4 regions of the Leclercia sp. G3L genome follow, and region 1 is predicted to be linked to each of the others. Evidence: predicted binding sites of a transcription regulator. Region 1 holds the regulator's gene; each other region holds the start of a gene.

Region 1 (5,075 bases):
CTTGGTAAACTTGCCATCGCCCCGGAAAACGTTGCCTATGTCGGAGACGATCTTATTGACTGGCCAGTGATGGCAGAAGTGGGACTCAGCGTCGCCGTTGCCGATGCGCATCCGCTTTTGATCCCGCGCGCTGACTATGTCACCCGTATTAACGGTGGCCGCGGCGCAGTGAGAGAAGTCTGCGACCTGCTGCTGCTGGCGCAAGGTAAGCTTGATGAGGCCAAAGGGCAATCGATATGAGTAAAACCAGACGTTGGGTTATTATTCTGCTTTCGCTGGTAGCACTGGTACTGATTGGCGTGAATCTCGCTGACCGGGACGACGAACAAGCGCCGACGGTCAATACTAACGATCCAACATATAAAAGCGATCATAGCGATACCGTGGTCTACAGTCCGGAAGGGGCGCTGAATTATCGCCTTATCGCTCAGCATGTTGAGTATTTTTCCGAACAGGGCGTCTCCTGGTTTACCCAACCGGTGATGACCACCTTTGATGTCAATAAAATTCCGACCTGGTCGATTAAATCAGACCGGGCAAAACTGACGAATGACCGTATGCTTTATCTGTATGGTCATGTTGAGGTGAATGCGCTGACCGCAGACTCACAGCTGCGCAAAATCACAACCGATAACGCACAGATTAACCTTGTGACGCAGGATGTCACGTCGCAGGATCTGGTTACGCTATACGGCACAACATTTAATTCCAGCGGTCTGAGAATGCGCGGGAACTTACGCAGCAAGAACGCAGAGCTGATTGAAAAGGTTAGAACCTCCTATGAAATTCCAAGCAAACAAACTCAGCCTTAAATTTGTTATTGCCAGCGCGCTGCTGGCCGTCAGCCTGCCTGCGTTTGCTGTGACGGGTGATACCGAACAGCCGATTCATATCGAATCCGATACGCAATCGCTCGATATGCAGGGTAACGTTGTGACCTTTACCGGCAATGTCGTCGTGACTCAGGGCACCATCAAAATCAACGCCGACAAGGTGGTGGTGACGCGTCCTGGCGGTGAAGACGGTAAAGAGATTATCGATGGCTACGGCAACCCGGCTACCTTCTACCAGATGCAGGACAACGGCAAGCCGGTGAAAGGGCACGCCTCCCAGATGCACTACGAGCTGGCGAAAGACTTCGTGGTGTTGACCGGCAATGCGTTCCTGGAGCAGCTCGACAGCAACATCAAGGGCGACAAGATTACCTATCTGGTGAAAGAGCAAAAAATGCAGGCCTTCAGTGAAAAAGGCAAACGCGTGACGACCGTTCTGGTTCCATCGCAGCTGCAGGACAAAAACAACACTCAGGCCCCGGCACAGAAAAAGAGTAACTAATTCGTTATGGCAACATTAACTGCAAAGAATCTCGCCAAAGCCTACAAGGGCCGTCGCGTAGTGGAAGATGTCAGTTTGACCGTCAACTCCGGCGAAATTGTCGGCCTGTTGGGTCCTAACGGTGCAGGTAAAACCACCACCTTTTATATGGTGGTAGGCATTGTGCCGCGCGACGCGGGCAACATCATCATTGATGACGAAGACATCAGCCTGCTGCCCCTTCACGCGCGTGCGCGCCGCGGCATCGGTTACCTGCCGCAGGAAGCCTCAATTTTTCGCCGTCTCAGCGTCTTCGACAACCTGATGGCGGTGCTGCAAATCCGTGACGATTTGACCTCCGAACAGCGTCAGGATCGCGCCAACGAACTGATGGAAGAGTTCCATATCGAACATCTGCGCGACAGCATGGGCCAGGCGCTCTCCGGTGGTGAACGCCGCCGTGTGGAAATTGCCCGCGCGCTGGCGGCCAACCCGAAATTTATCCTGCTCGATGAACCTTTCGCGGGTGTTGACCCGATTTCGGTTATCGATATCAAACGTATTATTGAGCATCTGCGCGACAGTGGCCTGGGCGTGCTTATCACCGACCACAACGTACGCGAGACGCTGGCGGTCTGTGAGCGAGCCTACATCGTCAGCCAGGGCCATCTTATTGCCCACGGTACACCGCAACAGATCCTCGAAGATGAGCATGTTAAGCGCGTGTATCTTGGGGAAGACTTCAGACTCTGATAGGGTAGAAGTTCAGTCTCGCGTAAACGGAGAAAAATGCTCTGAACATGAAGCAAGGTTTGCAATTAAGGCTCAGCCAACAGCTGGCAATGACGCCGCAGTTACAACAGGCTATTCGTCTGTTGCAGCTGTCAACGCTGGAACTTCAGCAGGAACTCCAGCAGGCGCTGGACAGTAATCCCCTGCTTGAGCAAACCGATCTTCACGATGAGGTAGAAACTCAGCAAACCCAGGATAACGAAACTCTCGACAGCGTTGATGCGCTGGAGCAAAAAGAGATGCCTGACGAGCTTCCTCTCGATGCCAGCTGGGATGAGATCTACACCGCCGGCACGCCATCCGGCACGCGCGCAGACTACCAGGATGATGAATTGCCGGTGTATCAGGGCGAAACTACCCAGTCGCTGCAGGATTACCTGATGTGGCAGGTGGAGCTGACGCCCTTTTCCGATACCGATCGCGCCATCGCCACCTCCATTGTCGATGCCGTCGATGAGACCGGCTATTTGACCGTGTCGCTGGACGACATTCTGGAAAGCATCGGTGATGATGAGATCGATCTCGAAGAGATCGAAGCGGTTCTGAAGCGCGTTCAGCGTTTTGATCCGGTTGGCGTCGCGGCACGCGATTTACGTGACTGCCTGCTGATTCAGCTTTCGCAGTTTGTTAAAGAGACGCCGTGGCTGGAAGAGGCTCGCCTGATCGTCAGCGAGCATCTGGATCTGCTGGCTAACCACGACTTCCGCTCCCTGATGCGCGTGACGCGGCTGAAGGAAGAGATCCTGAAAGAAGCGGTCAATCTGATTCAGTCGCTGGATCCGCGTCCGGGGCAGTCTATCCAGACCAGCGAGCCCGAGTACGTCATTCCCGATGTACTGGTGCGCAAGCATAACGGCCTGTGGACCGTGGAGTTGAATTCCGACAGCATCCCTCGTCTGCAGATAAATCAGCAGTACGCCTCGATGTGCACCAGCGCGCGCAACGACTCGGATAACCAATATATCCGCAGTAATCTTCAGGAAGCGCGCTGGCTGATCAAAAGCCTCGAGAGCCGCAATGATACGCTGCTGCGCGTCAGCCGCTGCATCGTGGAACAACAGCAGGCGTTCTTTGAACAAGGTGAAGAATTTATGAGGCCGATGGTGCTGGCCGATATCGCCCAGGCCGTCGAGATGCATGAATCGACGATTTCCCGCGTGACGACGCAGAAGTATCTGCACAGTCCGCGCGGTATTTTTGAGCTTAAGTATTTTTTCTCCAGCCATGTCAACACCGAAGGCGGCGGCGAAGCTTCGTCGACGGCCATCCGGGCGCTGGTGAAAAAGTTGATCGCCGCGGAAAACCCCGCGAAACCACTGAGCGACAGTAAGTTAACCACCATGCTGTCCGATCAAGGTATCATGGTTGCACGCCGCACTGTTGCGAAGTATCGAGAGTCTTTATCCATTCCGCCGTCAAACCAGCGTAAACAACTGGTCTGACTCTACCGATAAGGAAGACACTATGCAGCTCAACATCACTGGACACAACGTCGAAATCACTGAGGCCCTGCGCGATTTTGTGAATGCAAAATTCGCTAAGCTTGAGCAGTATTTTGAGAGGATCAATCAGGTCTACATTGTGTTAAAAGTGGAAAAAGTGACTCATATCTCGGATGCGACCCTGCACGTCAACGGGGGCGAAATCCATGCCAGTGCGGAAGGGCAAGACATGTACGCGGCTATCGACGGCTTGATTGACAAGCTGGCACGACAGCTAAACAAACATAAAGATAAACTGAAACAACACTAATTGTCCGGGCAGTTAACGGGTGCAGGTTGGCCTGTTGTGAAACACAACGGGCCCTTTGTACAGTTAGCGCTTAGGTGAAATTATGATGAATAACGATTCAACTCTACAACTGAGCAGTGTCCTTAATCAGGAATGTACCCGCAGTGCCGTCCACTGCCAGAGCAAAAAACGTGCGCTGGAGATCATCAGTGAACTGGCCGCAAAGCAGCTGAGCCTGCCGCCCCAGGTGGTGTTTGAAGCGATCCTGACCCGTGAAAAAATGGGCAGTACCGGCATCGGCAACGGCATTGCCATTCCCCATGGCAAACTTGAAGAGGATACTCTGCGTGCTGTAGGCGTGTTTGTTCAGCTGGAAACACCTATCGCCTTTGATGCCATTGATAACCAGCCTGTCGATTTGCTGTTTGCCCTGCTGGTACCCGCGGATCAGACCAAAACACATTTGCATACCCTCTCGCTGGTGGCCAAACGTCTGGCGGATAAAACCATCTGTCGCCGTTTGCGTGCGGCACAGAGCGATGAGGAGCTCTATCAAATCATTACGGAAACGGAAGGCAATCAGGATGATGCGTAATCGGGTGATGGCTTTGACATCTGTAGTCCTGAGGAGAAATGGTACATGGTGCTGATGATCGTCAGCGGTCGTTCGGGATCCGGAAAATCGGTCGCCCTGCGAGCGCTGGAAGATATGGGCTTTTACTGCGTAGATAACCTGCCGGTGGTGCTGCTGCCCGAGCTGGCGAAATCGCTGGCCGATCGGCAGATTTCGGCCGCGGTCAGCATCGACGTGCGTAACATGCCTGAATCGCCGGAGATCTTTGAGCAGGCGATGAGCAATTTGCCAGAGGCATTTTCACCTCAGCTGCTGTTCCTTGATGCCGATCGCAATACGCTGATCCGTCGCTACAGCGATACCCGCCGTCTGCATCCGCTCTCCAGCAAAAATCTGTCGCTGGAAAGCGCCATTGACCAGGAGAGCGATCTGCTGGAGCCGCTGCGCTCCCGCGCCGATCTGATCGTCGATACTTCTGAAATGTCCGTCCATGAACTGGCGGAGATGCTGCGTACCCGCCTGCTGGGCAAACGCGAGCGTGAGCTGACGATGGTCTTTGAATCCTTCGGCTTTAAGCACGGCATCCCTATCGACGCAGACTATGTGTTTGACGTGCGCTTCCTGCCGAACCCGCACTGGGATCCCAAGCTGCGTCCGATGACCG
Region 2 (5,075 bases), 470 kb from region 1:
AGTGATTTTCTGTTAAACGCGGGTCGTCAAACCCTGATGCTGGAACTGCAGGAGGCCAGCCGCCTGCCGGAACGTCTGGGTGAGGATTTCGTTCGTGCGGCAAACACCATTATTCAGTGCGAAGGTAAAGTGATCGTCGCGGGCATCGGCAAGTCCGGGCATATCGGCAAGAAGATTGCCGCGACCCTGGCCAGCACCGGCACCCCGGCCTTTTTCGTCCATCCGGCCGAGGCCCTGCACGGCGACCTGGGGATGATAGAAAGCCGCGACGTGCTACTGTTTATCTCCTACTCCGGCTCGGCGAAAGAGCTGGATCTGATCCTGCCCCGCCTGCAGGAAAAATCGGTTGCACTGCTGGCGATGACCGGAAAATCCCGCTCGCCGCTGGCGCTGGCCGCCACAGCCACGCTGGATATTTCGGTGGAGCGCGAAGCCTGCCCGATGCATCTGGCCCCGACCTCCAGCACCGTCAATACCCTGATGATGGGCGATGCGCTGGCGATGGCGGTAATGCAGGCCCGCGGCTTTAATGAAGAAGATTTTGCCCGCTCTCATCCGGCAGGTGCGTTGGGCGCGCGTCTGCTGAATAAAGTGCATCACCTGATGCGCACTAATGAGGCGATCCCGCAGGTGAAGCTGAATACCAGCGTGATGGATGCGATGCTGGAGCTGAGCCGTACCGGGCTCGGCCTGGTGGCGGTTTGCGATGACGACAACCAGGTGAAAGGCGTCTTCACCGACGGCGACCTGCGTCGCTGGCTGGTGGGCGGCGGCAAACTGGACGTTAATGTCAGTAGCGCCATGACCACTGGCGGCCTGACGCTGAATGCTGAAAGCCGCGCCATAGAAGCCAAAGAGCTGCTGATGAAGCGCAAAATCACCGCCGCCCCGGTGGTGGATGAAGCGGGCCGCCTGTGCGGCGCCATCAACCTGCAGGATTTCTACCAGGCAGGCATCCTCTAACCCTTCAGACCCAGACGTTTCGCCAGCCGGTGCAGGTTGGCGACGTCGGTCTCCAGCGCCCTCGCGCTCGCCGCCCAGCTGCGGCTGTTCTGCTCCAGTGCCCGGCTAATCATCTGGCGCTGGAACGCTTCCGTCGCCTCACGCAGGTTCTGATTCACCACCAGCGGGGTTTCCGGCGTCACCGCAGGGGCGCTTTCATCATGCAGGGCAAAATGCTGCGCGTGGATCACCACGTCATCCCCGAGCCGCGCGGCCCGGGCCAGCACTACCGCTCGGTGAATGGCATGTTCCAGCTCGCGCACGTTGCCCGGCCAGCCGTAGCTCAGCAGGTGCGCCCGGGCGCCGGGGCTGAGCACCACCCGGGATAACCCCATCCGCAGCCGACACTGTTCGCAGAAATAGCCCGCCAGCAGCACCACGTCCTCGCCCCGCTCGCGCAGCGGCGGCACCGAAAGCGGGAAAACGCTCAGACGATGGAACAGGTCAGCACGAAAGTTCCCGGCCAGCACCTCTTCGCGCAGGTCGCGGTTGGTGGCCGCCAGCACCCGCACGTCGACCCGCAGGCTACGGTCGTCGCCCACCCGCTGGATATCCCCGTACTGCAATACACGCAGGAGCTTGGCCTGCAATGCCAGCGACAGCTCGCCAATCTCATCGAGGAACAGGGTGCCGTTATCGGCCATTTCAAACTTGCCGCTGCGGTTGCTGATGGCTCCGGTAAAGGCCCCTTTGACGTGGCCGAACAGCTCGCTCTCCGCCACGCTCTCCGGCAGGGCGGCGCAGTTGAGGTAGACCAGCGGATTGACCGCCCGCGGTGAGGCCTCATGGATGGCTTTCGCCACCAGCTCTTTCCCGGTCCCGGTTTCGCCCTCGATCAGCACGTTCAGGTCGGAGGCGGCGACAATCTCAATCTCTTTTTTCAGACTCATCATGCCCGGCGACAGGCCGATCATCTCGGTGTTTTTCACCTGCTCAAACACCGCCGGGCCCGCGGGCAGGCTGTTCTGGCTCTCCAGCTGCTCAATGAGCAGGGCATTGTTCAATGCCCCTGCGGCGAGAGCGGCGATCAGCCTCAGCTCTTCGTCGCTGAAGGTATCAAACTGATCCGGCGACATGCCGTCAAGGGTCAGAGCGCCAATCAGGTTCTGCCCGGCAAACAGCGGCAGGCCGATACAGGCATGCACCTTCAGGCTCTCCTGGCCGGGGATCAGCCCGTCGTAGGGATCGGGCAGGTCGCTATCGGCCGGGAAGCGCACCACATCCCCGGCGCGGGCAATAGTCTCCAGCCGTGGGTGGCCCTCCAGGGTAAAGCGCCTTCCCAGCACGTCCTGCGCCAGGCCGTCGATCGCCAGCGGGATAAATTGCCGCCCTTCGTAGCGCAGCAGCGCCGAGGCATCGCAATCCAGGACGTGACGCAGGGTGGAGATCAGCCGCTGAAAACGATCCTGATGCCCGATGCCGCTCTGCAATTCAATGGCGATTTTCGCCAGCACCTCTACAGAAAAACTCATTCTCGCCTCACTGTCATTTTGACAATACATCTTGTCATATTGACTATATCAATGACAGTCAAATTGACTACCCATCAGGAGTTATTATTTTATAAACCATTAAAAATCAATAAGTTATAAAGTTGGCACGCAACCTGCAATTACCATTACATCTTTCGTTTAATTTCGCTGTATTAAGTTGAGGTTGCTATGTCTATTCTGGTTAAAAACAATATTCATTGGGTTGGTCAACGTGACTGGGAAGTACGTGATTTTCACGGAACGGAATACAAAACGCTGCGCGGCAGCAGCTATAACAGCTATCTCATCCGGGAAGAAAAAAACGTGCTGATCGACACCGTTGATCATAAATTCAGCCGTGAGTTCGTGCAAAATCTGCGCAGTGAAATTGACCTGGCCGATATCGACTACATCATCATTAACCATGCTGAAGAAGATCACGCCGGTGCCCTGACCGAGCTGATGTCCTGCATCCCGGACACTCCGATCTACTGCACCAATAACGCCATCGACTCCATCAATGGTCATCACCACCATCCGGAGTGGAATTTCAACGTGGTGAAAACCGGCGACTCACTGGATATCGGCAACGGCAAACAGCTTATCTTCGTTGAAACCCCGATGCTGCACTGGCCGGACAGCATGATGACCTACATGACCGGCGACGCCGTGCTGTTCAGTAACGACGCCTTCGGCCAGCACTACTGCGACGAACGACTGTTCAACGACGAAGTGGATCAGGCCGAGCTGTACGAGCAGTGTCAGCGCTACTACGCCAACATCCTGACCCCGTTCAGCCGTCTGGTTACGCCAAAAATTACCGAAATCCTCGGCTTCAACCTGCCGGTGGATATGATTGCGACCTCCCACGGTGTGGTATGGCGTGAGAACCCAACCCAGATCGTCGAGCAGTACCTGAAGTGGGCGGCGGACTATCAGGAAGATCGCATCACCATTTTCTACGACACCATGTCCAACAACACCCGCATGATGGCCGACGCGATTGCTCAGGGCATCAATGAAGTGGACCCAAATGTGGCGGTGAAAATCTTTAACGTGGCACGCAGCGACAAGAACGACATTCTGACCAATGTCTTCCGCTCCAAAGGCGTGCTGGTGGGCACCTCCACCATGAACAACGTGATGATGCCGAAAATTGCCGGCCTGGTGGAAGAGATGACCGGCCTGCGCTTCCACAACAAACGCGCCAGCGCCTTCGGCTCCCACGGCTGGAGCGGCGGTGCGGTTGACCGTCTCTCAACCCGTCTGCAGGACGCGGGCTTTGAAATGTCGATGAGCCTGAAGGCGAAATGGCGTCCGGATCTGGACGCGCTGGAAATCTGCCGCCAGCACGGCCGCGACATTGCACGTCAGTGGGCGCTCGCTCCTCTGCCAGAAGCGACCGCTAAAGCCACCCCAGAGCAGGAAGCCTGCGCCTGTGCCGCCGCAGCCGCCGCCGACCTCGGCCCTTGCATGCAGTGCAGCGTCTGCCAGTGGATCTACGATCCGGCCCTCGGCGAACCGCTGCAGGATGTCCAGCCGGGCACACCGTGGAGCGACGTCCCAGATAACTTCCTGTGCCCGGAATGTTCCCTCGGTAAAGACGTCTTTGACGAACTGGCATCGGAGGCAAAATGAGCCACGGCATTGTGATTATCGGCTCGGGCTTCGCCGCCCGCCAGTTGGTAAAAAATATCCGTAAACAGGATGCGAACGTCCCGCTGACGCTGATTGCCGCGGACAGCATGGATGAATACAACAAGCCTGACTTAAGCCACGTGATCAGCCAGAGTCAGCATGCAGACGACCTCACCCGCCAGACGGCGGGGGAGTTTGCCGAACAGTTTAACCTGCGCCTGTTCCCTTACACCTGGGTCACCGACATTGATGCCGCAGCGCACGTGGTTAAAGGGAAAGACCAGCAGTGGTCGTATGACAAACTGGTTCTGGCCACCGGGGCCGCAGCCTTTGTGCCGCCGGTTCCGGGCCGCGAGCTGATGCTTACCCTCAACAGCCAGATGGAGTACCGGGCCTGCGAAACCACGCTGCGTGACGCCCAGCGGGTGATGATTGTCGGCGCGGGGCTTATCGGCAGCGAACTGGCGATGGATTTTTGCCGCGCCGGGAAAGCGGTCACCCTGGTTGACCATTCCGCCAGCATTCTGTCGGCGCTGATGCCAGCCGAAGTAAGCAGTCGCTTACAACACCGGCTGACCGATATGGGCGTGCATTTGCAGCTGAAATCCCAGCTGCAAAGCCTGACCAAAACCGATACCGGCATCTGCGCCCTGCTGGATCGTGACCGCTGTATCGAAGTGGATGTGGTGATTGCCGCCACCGGCCTGCGTCCGGAGATCGGACTGGCTCAGCGTGCGGGGGCAGAAACCCACCGCGGCGTGAAGGTCGACAGCTATCTGCAAACCACCCAGCCGGATATCTATGCCCTGGGTGACTGCGCCGAAATTAACGGTCAGGTGCTGCCCTTCCTGCAGCCGATCCAGTTAAGCGCCATGTATCTGGCGAAGAACCTGCTCGGAGCCAACACGCCATTGAAACTGCCTGCGATGCTGGTGAAGGTGAAAACGCCGGAACTGCCGCTGC
Region 3 (5,075 bases), 500 kb from region 1:
CGGACAGCAGCACGTCCGGGGTTTTGGTGGTGAGTGCATCAAGCACGTCGGCCCCGCTCTCAAAAGCGGTGCAGCTTAATCCTGCTCCGGTAAGCGCCCGTTCAAGCACCCAGCGGATGGAGCTATCGTCATCAACTACCCAGACTATCCCTCGTTGCATAACCTAACCCTCTATTTCCTGATTGGCAGGTAAACCGAAAACTCGGTATGACCCGGCCAACTGGTAAATTCAATTTTGCCGGAATGCTGATCTATCAAATTTCGGGCAATGGATAAGCCAAGCCCGGTCCCGCCTTCACGGCCGCTGACCATCGGGTAAAACAGCGTGTCCTGTAAATGAGAAGGGATCCCCGGGCCGTTATCTTCCACGTCGATGCGGGCCGCCAGACGGTAGCGCGTACCGTGCAGGGTGAGCTGAAAGGCGGTGCGGGTACGCAGGATAATTTCTCCGCCATCCGCCCCTAATGCCTGCAGGGCATTGCGCACGATATTCAGTAATACCTGTTCAATCTGGTCGGGATCGTGCGGCAGTTCCGGCAGGCTGGGATCGTAATCCCGAATCAGCCTGACGTTATCCGGCAGCTCCATCGACACCAGTTTGACGACGCGCTCGGCCACTTTGTGGATGCTCTCGGTGACGTGCATCCCGGGTTGCTGCGGACCTAACAGGCGATCCACCAGATTACGCAGGCGATCGGCCTGTTCAATGATGACGTTGGTGTACTCCGCCAGCGCCGGGTCGGGCAGGGCTTTGGTTAACAGCTGTGCCGCACCGCGCAGGCCACCAAGCGGATTTTTAATCTCATGGGCGAGGCCGCGCACCAGGTCGCGGGCTGCAATCTGCTGAGCATGCTGGAGCTGCTCCTGGCTCAGGCGACGCTGATTATCCATTGGCGCCATCTCCAGCAGGATCAGGCCTTCCGGCAGCCGTTGCGCGGTCAGGGAGAGAATATGCGAGCGCCCGTCGATCACCAGCGTGACTTCGTTATCGGTAAAGCCTTGTCCCGCCTGCAGGCTCTCCTGCATCAGGCCGATGTTCAGGGAAAAATAACTCAACAGCTCGGGTAACGGCGCGCCAAACAGTTTGCGTGAACTCTGGGCAAGCAACTGCTGGGCCGCAGGGTTGGCGTAATGCACCGCCAGATCGTCGTCGACCAATAAAATGCTGTTGATCAGTGAATTGAGGATCTGCCCAGCATCGGGCAGCGTGCCAGTTGCCATTCAGCAGTCTCCTGGAGTTGGTTGCACCATTTTAGTGCAGTATAGCGTTTCTGCGGTAAAAAGCGCGTGAGATCAGTTTGTTGGTGGTGAAAAAAGCCCATCCGAAGATGGGCTGAAAAGTTTCCACGGCAACAAAAAAAACGGCTATCAATCTCGCGCGGAAAGGCCGCGCGACAGGGATTGAAGATTAAACGCTGTAGTACAGTTCGAACTCAACCGGGTGTGGCGTCATGCGAACACGGTCGTTCTCTTCCATACGCAGCGCGATGTAAGCATCGATCGCTTCGTCGGTGAACACGCCGCCAGCCGTCAGGAACTCACGGTCTGCGTCCAGCGCGTTCAGGGCTTCTTCCAGAGAGCCTGCAACCTGTGGGATCTCTTTCGCTTCTTCTGGCGGCAGGTCGTACAGGTTTTTGTCCATCGCTTCGCCCGGGTGGATCTTGTTCTTGATACCGTCAAGACCCGCCATCAGCAGCGCTGCGAAGCACAGGTATGGGTTAGCCGCTGGATCCGGGAAGCGAACTTCGATACGACGTGCTTTCGGAGAGGAAACTACCGGAATACGGATAGAAGCAGAACGGTTACGGGCAGAGTAGGCCAGCATTACCGGCGCTTCGTAGCCTGGGACCAGACGCTTGTAGGAGTTAGTGGTTGGGTTCGCCAGGGCGTTGATCGCTTTAGCGTGTTTGATTACGCCACCAATGTAGTGCAGTGCCTGCTCGGACAGACCTGCATATTTGTCGCCAGCGAACAGGTTAGTCCCGTTCTTGGACAGAGACATGTGGCAGTGCATACCGGAACCGTTGTCACCAAACATTGGTTTTGGCATGAAGGTCGCGGTTTTACCGAAACGGTGCGCAACGTTGTGCACAACGTATTTGTAGATCTGAATTTCGTCCGCTTTCTTGGTCATGGTGTTGAAACGGGTGGCGATTTCGTTCTGGCCAGCAGTTGCAACTTCATGGTGGTGTGCTTCAACAACCAGGCCCATCTCTTCCATGATCAGACACATGGTAGAACGGATGTCCTGTGAAGAGTCGACCGGAGGAACCGGGAAGTAACCGCCTTTAACAGCAGGACGGTGACCTTTGTTGCCACCTTCGTATTTGGTGGAGGAGTTCCATGCGCCTTCGATATCATCGATAGCAACGTGGGAACCGGAAGTGGTCGCACCAAAACGGATGTCGTCGAACAGGAAGAACTCTGGCTCTGGCCCGAACAGAACGGTGTCTGCGATGCCGGTGGAGCGCAGGTACTCTTCAGCGCGTTTAGCGATAGAGCGTGGGTCGCGGTCATAACCCTGCAGGGTGCCCGGCTCGAGGATATCGCAACGGATGATCAGGGTAGATTCTTCGAAGAACGGGTCAATGAGCGCAGTGGATGCGTCAGGCATCAGAACCATGTCAGATTCGTTGATACCTTTCCAGCCACCAATCGAGGAGCCGTCAAACATTTTGCCTTCTTCAAAGAATTCGGCATTCACCTGATGAGCAGGAATAGTGACGTGCTGTTCTTTGCCTTTGGTATCGGTGAAGCGCAGATCAACAAACTTCACTTCATGTTCGTTCAGCATCGTCAAAACGTGTTCAGCGGACATACTTAACTCTCCAGATTGGTCATTGTCGTCGTGGTAACGAGGTCTTCAAATTCTGTGTAAGGCAGGCGATGTTGCCTTTGGTTGCCGTATTTTTTATTAAGCGAAATCTGTGCCAACTTTTAAAACACCCCAAAAAGGCGTTATCATGCGCACCATAGTGCAAAAGGGCTGCACCACGATGGTTTTGTTGCACCAGTATAGTGCTTCAATGTGAACATTGAGCACCATATTGGTGCAATTTACGTTAAAGTGCCCTTTTACCGCTCCGTGAAAGCGATCACAAAGCATCTCTGCGATACTTGTTTGCGGGGGATGTTTGTGATCCTGTTTTGTAGTGCGATTAATCCGTGTACAATAACGCGCTATTTCTAAATGCCTGAGGCAAAGTTGTGATCGAAAATCTGCGTAATATCGCCATCATCGCGCACGTTGACCATGGTAAAACTACCCTGGTTGATAAGCTGCTGCAGCAATCCGGTACGTTCGATGCGCGTGCCGAAACTCAAGAACGCGTGATGGACTCCAACGATTTGGAGAAAGAGCGTGGGATTACCATCCTCGCTAAAAACACCGCGATCAAATGGAATGACTACCGTATCAACATCGTTGATACCCCGGGGCACGCCGACTTCGGTGGTGAAGTTGAGCGCGTGATGTCCATGGTGGATTCCGTGCTGCTGGTGGTTGACGCATTTGACGGCCCAATGCCGCAGACGCGCTTCGTAACCAAAAAAGCATTCGCCCATGGCCTGAAACCAATCGTGGTTATCAACAAAGTTGACCGCCCTGGCGCGCGTCCTGACTGGGTTGTTGATCAGGTCTTCGACCTGTTCGTTAACCTCGACGCAACCGACGAGCAGCTGGACTTCCCTATCGTTTACGCTTCTGCGCTGAACGGTATCGCAGGTCTGGATCACGAAGACATGGCTGAAGACATGACTCCGCTGTATCAGACGATTGTTGACCGCGTTCCTGCGCCAAACGTTGATGTTGAAGGCACTCTGCAGATGCAGATCTCTCAGCTCGACTACAACAACTATGTTGGCGTTATCGGCATCGGCCGTATCAAGCGCGGTAAAGTGAAGCCTAACCAGCAGGTCACTATCATCGATAGCGAAGGCAAAACCCGTAACGGTAAAGTCGGTAAAGTACTGACCCACCTGGGCCTTGAGCGTATCGAGAGCGACATTGCTGAAGCAGGCGACATCATCGCGATCACCGGTCTGGGCGAGCTGAACATCTCCGATACCATTTGCGACACGCAAGCGGTTGAAGCGCTGCCAGCCCTGTCAGTTGATGAACCGACCGTAACCATGTTCTTCAACGTCAACACCTCTCCGTTCTGTGGTAAAGAAGGTAAGTTTGTTACCTCTCGTCAGATCCTTGACCGCCTGAACAAAGAGCTGGTGCACAACGTGGCACTGCGCGTTGAAGAGACCCCTGATGCGGACGCATTCCGTGTTTCCGGTCGTGGTGAGCTGCACCTGTCTGTTCTGATCGAAAACATGCGTCGTGAAGGTTTCGAGATGGCGGTTTCCCGTCCGAAAGTAATCTTCCGCGAAATCGATGGCCGTAAACAAGAGCCGTTCGAAAACGTAACGCTGGACGTCGAAGAGCAGCACCAGGGTTCTGTGATGCAGGCTCTGGGTGAGCGTAAAGGCGACCTGAAAAACATGAATCCAGATGGCAAAGGCCGCGTACGTCTCGACTACGTGATCCCAAGCCGTGGTCTGATCGGCTTCCGTTCAGAGTTCATGACCATGACTTCCGGTACGGGTCTGCTGTACTCCACCTTCAGCCACTACGACGACGTTCGTCCGGGCGAAGTTGGCCAGCGTAACAACGGCGTTCTGATCTCCAACGGTCAGGGTAAAGCGGTTGCGTTCGCCCTGTTCAGCCTGCAGGACCGCGGTAAGCTGTTCCTGGGTCACGGTGCAGAAGTTTACGAAGGCCAGATCATCGGTATTCACAGCCGTTCTAACGACCTGACTGTAAACTGCCTGACCGGTAAGAAACTGACCAACATGCGTGCGTCCGGTACTGACGAAGCAACGGTTCTGGTTCCACCGGTTAAGATGACTCTGGAGCAGGCTCTGGAATTCATCGATGACGACGAACTGGTAGAAGTGACTCCAACCTCTATCCGTATCCGTAAACGTCACCTGACTGAGAACGATCGTAAACGCGCAATGCGCGGCCCGAAAGAAGATTAATTTTCTTCTCTCCGTCCTCTAAAACCCCGCCTTCTGGCGGGGTT
Region 4 (5,075 bases), 100 kb from region 1:
ATCACTGGCAGTCTCCTTTGAGTTCCCGGCCTAACCGCTGGCAACAAAGGATAAGGGTTGCGCTCGTTGCGGGACTTAACCCAACATTTCACAACACGAGCTGACGACAGCCATGCAGCACCTGTCTCAGAGTTCCCGAAGGCACCAAAGCATCTCTGCTAAGTTCTCTGGATGTCAAGAGTAGGTAAGGTTCTTCGCGTTGCATCGAATTAAACCACATGCTCCACCGCTTGTGCGGGCCCCCGTCAATTCATTTGAGTTTTAACCTTGCGGCCGTACTCCCCAGGCGGTCGACTTAACGCGTTAGCTCCGGAAGCCACTCCTCAAGGGAACAACCTCCAAGTCGACATCGTTTACGGCGTGGACTACCAGGGTATCTAATCCTGTTTGCTCCCCACGCTTTCGCACCTGAGCGTCAGTCTTTGTCCAGGGGCCGCCTTCGCCACCGGTATTCCTCCAGATCTCTACGCATTTCACCGCTACACCCGGAATTCTACCCCCTCTACAAGACTCTAGCCTGCCAGTTTCGAATGCAGTTCCCAGGTTGAGCCCGGGGGATTTCACATCCGACTTGACAGACCGCCTGCGTGCGCTTTACGCCCAGTAATTCCGATTAACGCTTGCACCCTCCGTATTACCGCGGCTGCTGGCACGGAGTTAGCCGGTGCTTCTTCTGCGAGTAACGTCAATTGCTGCGGTTATTAACCGCAACACCTTCCTCCTCGCTGAAAGTACTTTTTACAACCCGAAGGCCTTCTTCATACACGCGGCATGGCTGCATCAGGCTTGCGCCCATTGTGCAATATTCCCCACTGCTGCCTCCCGTAGGAGTCTGGACCGTGTCTCAGTTCCAGTGTGGCTGGTCATCCTCTCAGACCAGCTAGGGATCGTCGCCTAGGTGAGCCGTTACCCCACCTACTAGCTAATCCCATCTGGGCACATCTGATGGCAAGAGGCCCGAAGGTCCCCCTCTTTGGTCTTGCGACATTATGCGGTATTAGCTACCGTTTCCAGTAGTTATCCCCCTCCATCAGGCAGTTTCCCAGACATTACTCACCCGTCCGCCGCTCGTCACCCAGGAGCAAGCTCCCTGTGCTACCGCTCGACTTGCATGTGTTAGGCCTGCCGCCAGCGTTCAATCTGAGCCATGATCAAACTCTTCAATTTAAGTTTGATGCTCGTGAATTAAACTTCGTAATGAATTACGTATGTTCACTCAGAGACTTTGGTATTCATTTATTGTCCGAAGACATTAAGAATCCATGTCACTTTGAGTGCCCACACAGATTGTCTGATAAATTGTTAAAGAGCAGTGCAACGCGGCTTTCGCTCACCGTTGCGAGGTGGCGTATATTACGCTTTCCTCTTTCAGAGTCAAGCGTTTATTTTCGCTTTTCTCTTCAACCGACCCGGCTGTTTGTGTGAAGTGATTCACATCTGCCGTGTCGATGGAGGCGCATTATAGGGATCCCAGTTTTTAGCACAAGCATTTTTTCGATCTTTTCTGCCGACTGTTCTTTTTTCGTTCTTTTCGCCGAAATCCCACGCGATCTGCTCAAATAATGACGCAATTCTCCCTTGATCAAGCCGAATAATAGGATCACAGTCTTCTATATAGTGCTCATTAGTAGAGGTTGATATGTCCGCAGTACTCCGTCCCTATAAAGATCTTTTCCCTAAACAAGGCGATCGCGTCATGATCGACAGCAGTAGCGTGGTCATTGGCGATGTCCGAATGGACGATGACGTCAGTATCTGGCCCCTGGTCGCTATACGCGGCGATGTTAACTACGTCTCTATTGGCGCACGCACCAATATTCAGGATGGCAGCGTACTGCATGTCGCCCATAAATCCTCTTATAACCCCGAAGGCAATCCACTGATCGTTGGCGAAGAAGTAACTGTCGGCCACAAAGTGATGTTGCACGGCTGCACGATTGGCAATCGCGTTCTGGTGGGTATGGGATCGATTTTGTTGGATGGGGTAGTAGTAGAAGATGAGGTGATGATTGGTGCCGGGAGTCTGGTGCCGCAAAACAAACGGCTGGAAAGTGGCTTTCTCTATTTAGGCAGTCCGGTAAAACAGATCCGCCCCCTGACGGAAGCGGAAAAGGAAGGTCTGAAGTATTCAGCCAATAACTATGTTAAATGGAAGAATGACTATCTGGATCAGCAGAGCCAGAACCATCCCTGATCGTCTTCTTCGCCCGCGCGAATCACATCGCTGGCTTCTTCTTCCAGATCCCAGCGATGTTCGCGAAAAAGATCCAGTGGAAGACCGTCGCCAAAACGACGCACCAGCGTTGCCCCTTCAATAGCACACATCATTTGCATGCCATGCACCAGAGCGGGAAAACAGACGGCCAGCTTTTCATCGTCCCACGTTTCCCGATCCGGAAACTGGATCGCCTGATTCATACTGACAGTTCCTGTTTAAGCTTTTCAATAACCGGATCTACTGCAGGCAATACACCGTGCCACAGCATTATGGCATGTGCGGCCTGCCCCACCAGCATCCCCAGCCCATCAGCGAGATGTTTTGCGCCTTGCTGTTCACACCAGTTCAGAAAAGGCGTTTTGCCCTTTTGGTAGAACATGTCATAGCAGTGAACCTGCGCGTTAACTAATGAAGAGGGAATGGCGGGAACGTCGCCAGCAATACCGCTTGAGGTTGCATTAATGATCAGATCAAATTCATGCCCGCTCAGGTCGTCCATGGCTACTGCGTGAATACTGCCGGTATGGGCAAACAGGGTGGCCAGCTCTACCGCACGGGAATAAGTACGATTGGTAATGGTCACTGCGCAATCCAGCGAGAGCAGCGGGAGGATCACCCCACGCGAAGCACCACCCGCACCGATCAGCAGAATACGTGCGCCAGGTTTGATAAATGACAGGCGTTCCAGATCGCTCAGTAAGCCAATACCGTCCGTGTTGTCCCCCAGAATCCGACCATCTTCAAGCCGCTTAAGGGTATTCACAGCGCCTGCCAGGGACGCGCGCTCCGTTAACTCATCGGCGCGCTCGAATGCCTCCTCTTTAAAAGGCACGGTGACATTGGCCCCTTTTCCGCCACCAGCAAAGAAGCTATCCAGCGTCGTCACAAAGGCATCAACAGGCGCAAGCACACGACCATACGGGTGCTCGATCCGCAGCTGCTGCGCAAACTGCTGATGAATAAACGGTGACTTGCTGTGAGCGATTGGATTACCAAATACGGCGTATGCTTCCATCTGATTACCCCTGGCGAAAACGTTCGCCGGTCAAAGCATCACGGATTTCTGACGGATTCAGGCGGCCACCGGTTTCACCGATAACCACAGGGAAATCGTCACCAAACTGCGCCAACACCTCTTCTGTAGTGCGGCAAGGAGGCAAGCCCGTCAGATTGGCGCTGGTAGAGACCAGCGGTTTACCAAAACGATTACAGAGTTCGATCACCAATGGATGGTCTGTCACGCGAACGGCGAGTGAATCAAACCGTCCCGTCAGCCAATGCGGCGTTGCTGGCAGAGCCGGGAATACAAAGGTCACAGGACCCGGCCAGGCCGCAAAAATGGTCTCACGCTGCGCTGACGTCAACGTGGAATCATCAATATAAGGTTTAAGCTGTTCGAAACAGGCGGCGATGAGAATCAGCCCTTTTTCAACCGGTCTCTGCTTGAGTGTTAACAGGCGCGTTACGGCAATTTCGCTGTCGGGATCGCATCCCACCCCAAAAACAGCTTCTGTTGGATAAGCGATGACGTCTTCGTTATTCAGTACGTCCACCGCATGCGCAATGGAGCCTGATTGCAGGTTATTATTCACTTTTTTGATCCGCCGAAACCGGCTTTCCACATTGTTTACTGGCGCAAAAAAGCTTCGTGCCTTGCGCCGTTTTCTTCTCGATAAGTAGCGGGTAGTGGCACTCAGGACAACTCCCCGCCACCGGTTTGAAATTGGTAACGAACTGACATTCAGGGTACCGATTGCAGGAGTAGAATGTCTTACCATAACGTGAACGCCGTTGAACAAGATGGCCGCTGTCGCATTGCGGACAGGCTAACGCTGTTTCATCGGGTTTATCAATTTGTTCAGTGTGATCGCATTCAGGATAGCGGCTGCAGCCGATAAACATGCCAAAACGGCCCTGACGTAGCGCCAGATCGCCGCCACATTGCGGGCATGCCTGTCCCTCCAGAACTTTAACAATATGCCCATCCGCCTGGCTTTTCAGGGGACGGACATAATCACAGTCTGGATAATGTGAACAACCGAGAAACGGCCCGTGCTTACCGGACCGGATAACAAGCTCTGCCCCGCACTGCGGGCAGGGCTCGTTTTTATGCACCGTAAATAGTGCTGATTTGGCCATAACAACTCTTGGTGCTGCATCGTGAATTAATGCAGCATACCTTCATTCACTTCAAAGAGTAATTCTTCCATTTGCTGATAGGCATTTTCACAGCCTGGAATGTTGAACAGAACCATCAGGATGACCCATTTCAGATCTTCCAGCTCAAATTCTGCCGTATCCAGCGCCATGACACGCTCTATCACCATTTCTCGCGTTTCGAGGTTCAGCACCTGAATCTGCTCAAGGAATAAGATAAATCCCCGGCAACTGGCATCCAGCCTTTCACACTCTTCAGCCGTATAGATGCGTACAGACAGCGGGTCGGAAATCAACTGCATCGGTTCGGCAAGGCCTTCCTGATAATCAGCCAATTTTTCCAGCCATATTAACGCGTTGTAAATATCTTCCCGTTCGAAACCTGCATCGGTAAGATCGCGTGTAAGTTTGTCCTGATCCACGCGTGCTTCAGCTTCGTTATGGATGTAAGTCTCAAACAAATACATGAGTACGTCGAACATGGCTTGCCCTCCTTAATCGGACATAGCCGCCGGGTACAGCTGCGATCCATCCTGCTAACTCCAGTTCGAGTAGCTGTGCTACCGTTACTGGCACAGGTTGGCCGGCACGTTCAGCGACAACGTCAACAGGTGTTACCTCATCTCCTACGTTAGCCAGGAGCTCAGGAAATGGCAATGCTACTTGGTCCTGATCTGATGAATAAAGCCAGTTTTCGGGA

Evidence for each region. The regulator sigma-54, encoded in region 1, starts transcription at its own class of promoters, with help from an activator protein. The targets are predictions, from matches to a motif close to GTTGGCACANNTTTCGCTNT.
Region 2: the regulator sigma-54 is predicted to act here: its motif matches at 2,596-2,615, upstream of norV (anaerobic nitric oxide reductase flavorubredoxin).
Region 3: the regulator sigma-54 is predicted to act here: its motif matches at 2,916-2,935, upstream of glnA (glutamate--ammonia ligase).
Region 4: the regulator sigma-54 is predicted to act here: its motif matches at 1,343-1,362, upstream of LRS40_RS09140 (gamma carbonic anhydrase family protein).

What each region holds. Positions count from the first base shown of each region.
Region 1 covers NZ_CP088265.1:1,711,291-1,716,365, reverse strand. Annotated here, with positions in the region: gene kdsC (3-deoxy-manno-octulosonate-8-phosphatase KdsC) at 1-240, shown strand, start outside; gene lptC (LPS export ABC transporter periplasmic protein LptC) at 237-812, shown strand; gene lptA (lipopolysaccharide ABC transporter substrate-binding protein LptA) at 781-1,335, shown strand; gene lptB (LPS export ABC transporter ATP-binding protein) at 1,342-2,067, shown strand; gene rpoN (RNA polymerase factor sigma-54) at 2,115-3,548, shown strand; gene hpf (ribosome hibernation promoting factor) at 3,571-3,858, shown strand; gene ptsN (PTS IIA-like nitrogen regulatory protein PtsN) at 3,941-4,432, shown strand; gene rapZ (RNase adapter RapZ) at 4,478-5,075, shown strand, end outside.
Region 2 covers NZ_CP088265.1:2,176,304-2,181,378, reverse strand. Annotated here, with positions in the region: gene LRS40_RS11910 (DNA-binding transcriptional repressor) at 1-5, shown strand, start outside; gene gutQ (arabinose-5-phosphate isomerase GutQ) at 1-963, shown strand, start outside; gene norR (nitric oxide reductase transcriptional regulator NorR) at 960-2,474, opposite strand; gene norV (anaerobic nitric oxide reductase flavorubredoxin) at 2,664-4,112, shown strand; gene norW (NADH:flavorubredoxin reductase NorW) at 4,109-5,075, shown strand, end outside.
Region 3 covers NZ_CP088265.1:1,210,931-1,216,005, forward strand. Annotated here, with positions in the region: gene glnG (nitrogen regulation protein NR(I)) at 1-160, opposite strand, end outside; gene glnL (nitrogen regulation protein NR(II)) at 172-1,221, opposite strand; gene glnA (glutamate--ammonia ligase) at 1,409-2,818, opposite strand; gene typA (ribosome-dependent GTPase TypA) at 3,208-5,031, shown strand.
Region 4 covers NZ_CP088265.1:1,608,661-1,613,735, reverse strand. Annotated here, with positions in the region: rRNA gene LRS40_RS09145 (16S ribosomal RNA) at 1-1,167, opposite strand, end outside; gene LRS40_RS09140 (gamma carbonic anhydrase family protein) at 1,640-2,194, shown strand; gene LRS40_RS09135 (DUF1488 domain-containing protein) at 2,170-2,418, opposite strand; gene aroE (shikimate dehydrogenase) at 2,415-3,233, opposite strand; gene tsaC (L-threonylcarbamoyladenylate synthase type 1 TsaC) at 3,238-3,810, opposite strand; gene LRS40_RS09120 (type I DNA topoisomerase) at 3,803-4,357, opposite strand; gene smg (DUF494 family protein Smg) at 4,384-4,857, opposite strand; gene dprA (DNA-protecting protein DprA) at 4,829-5,075, opposite strand, start outside.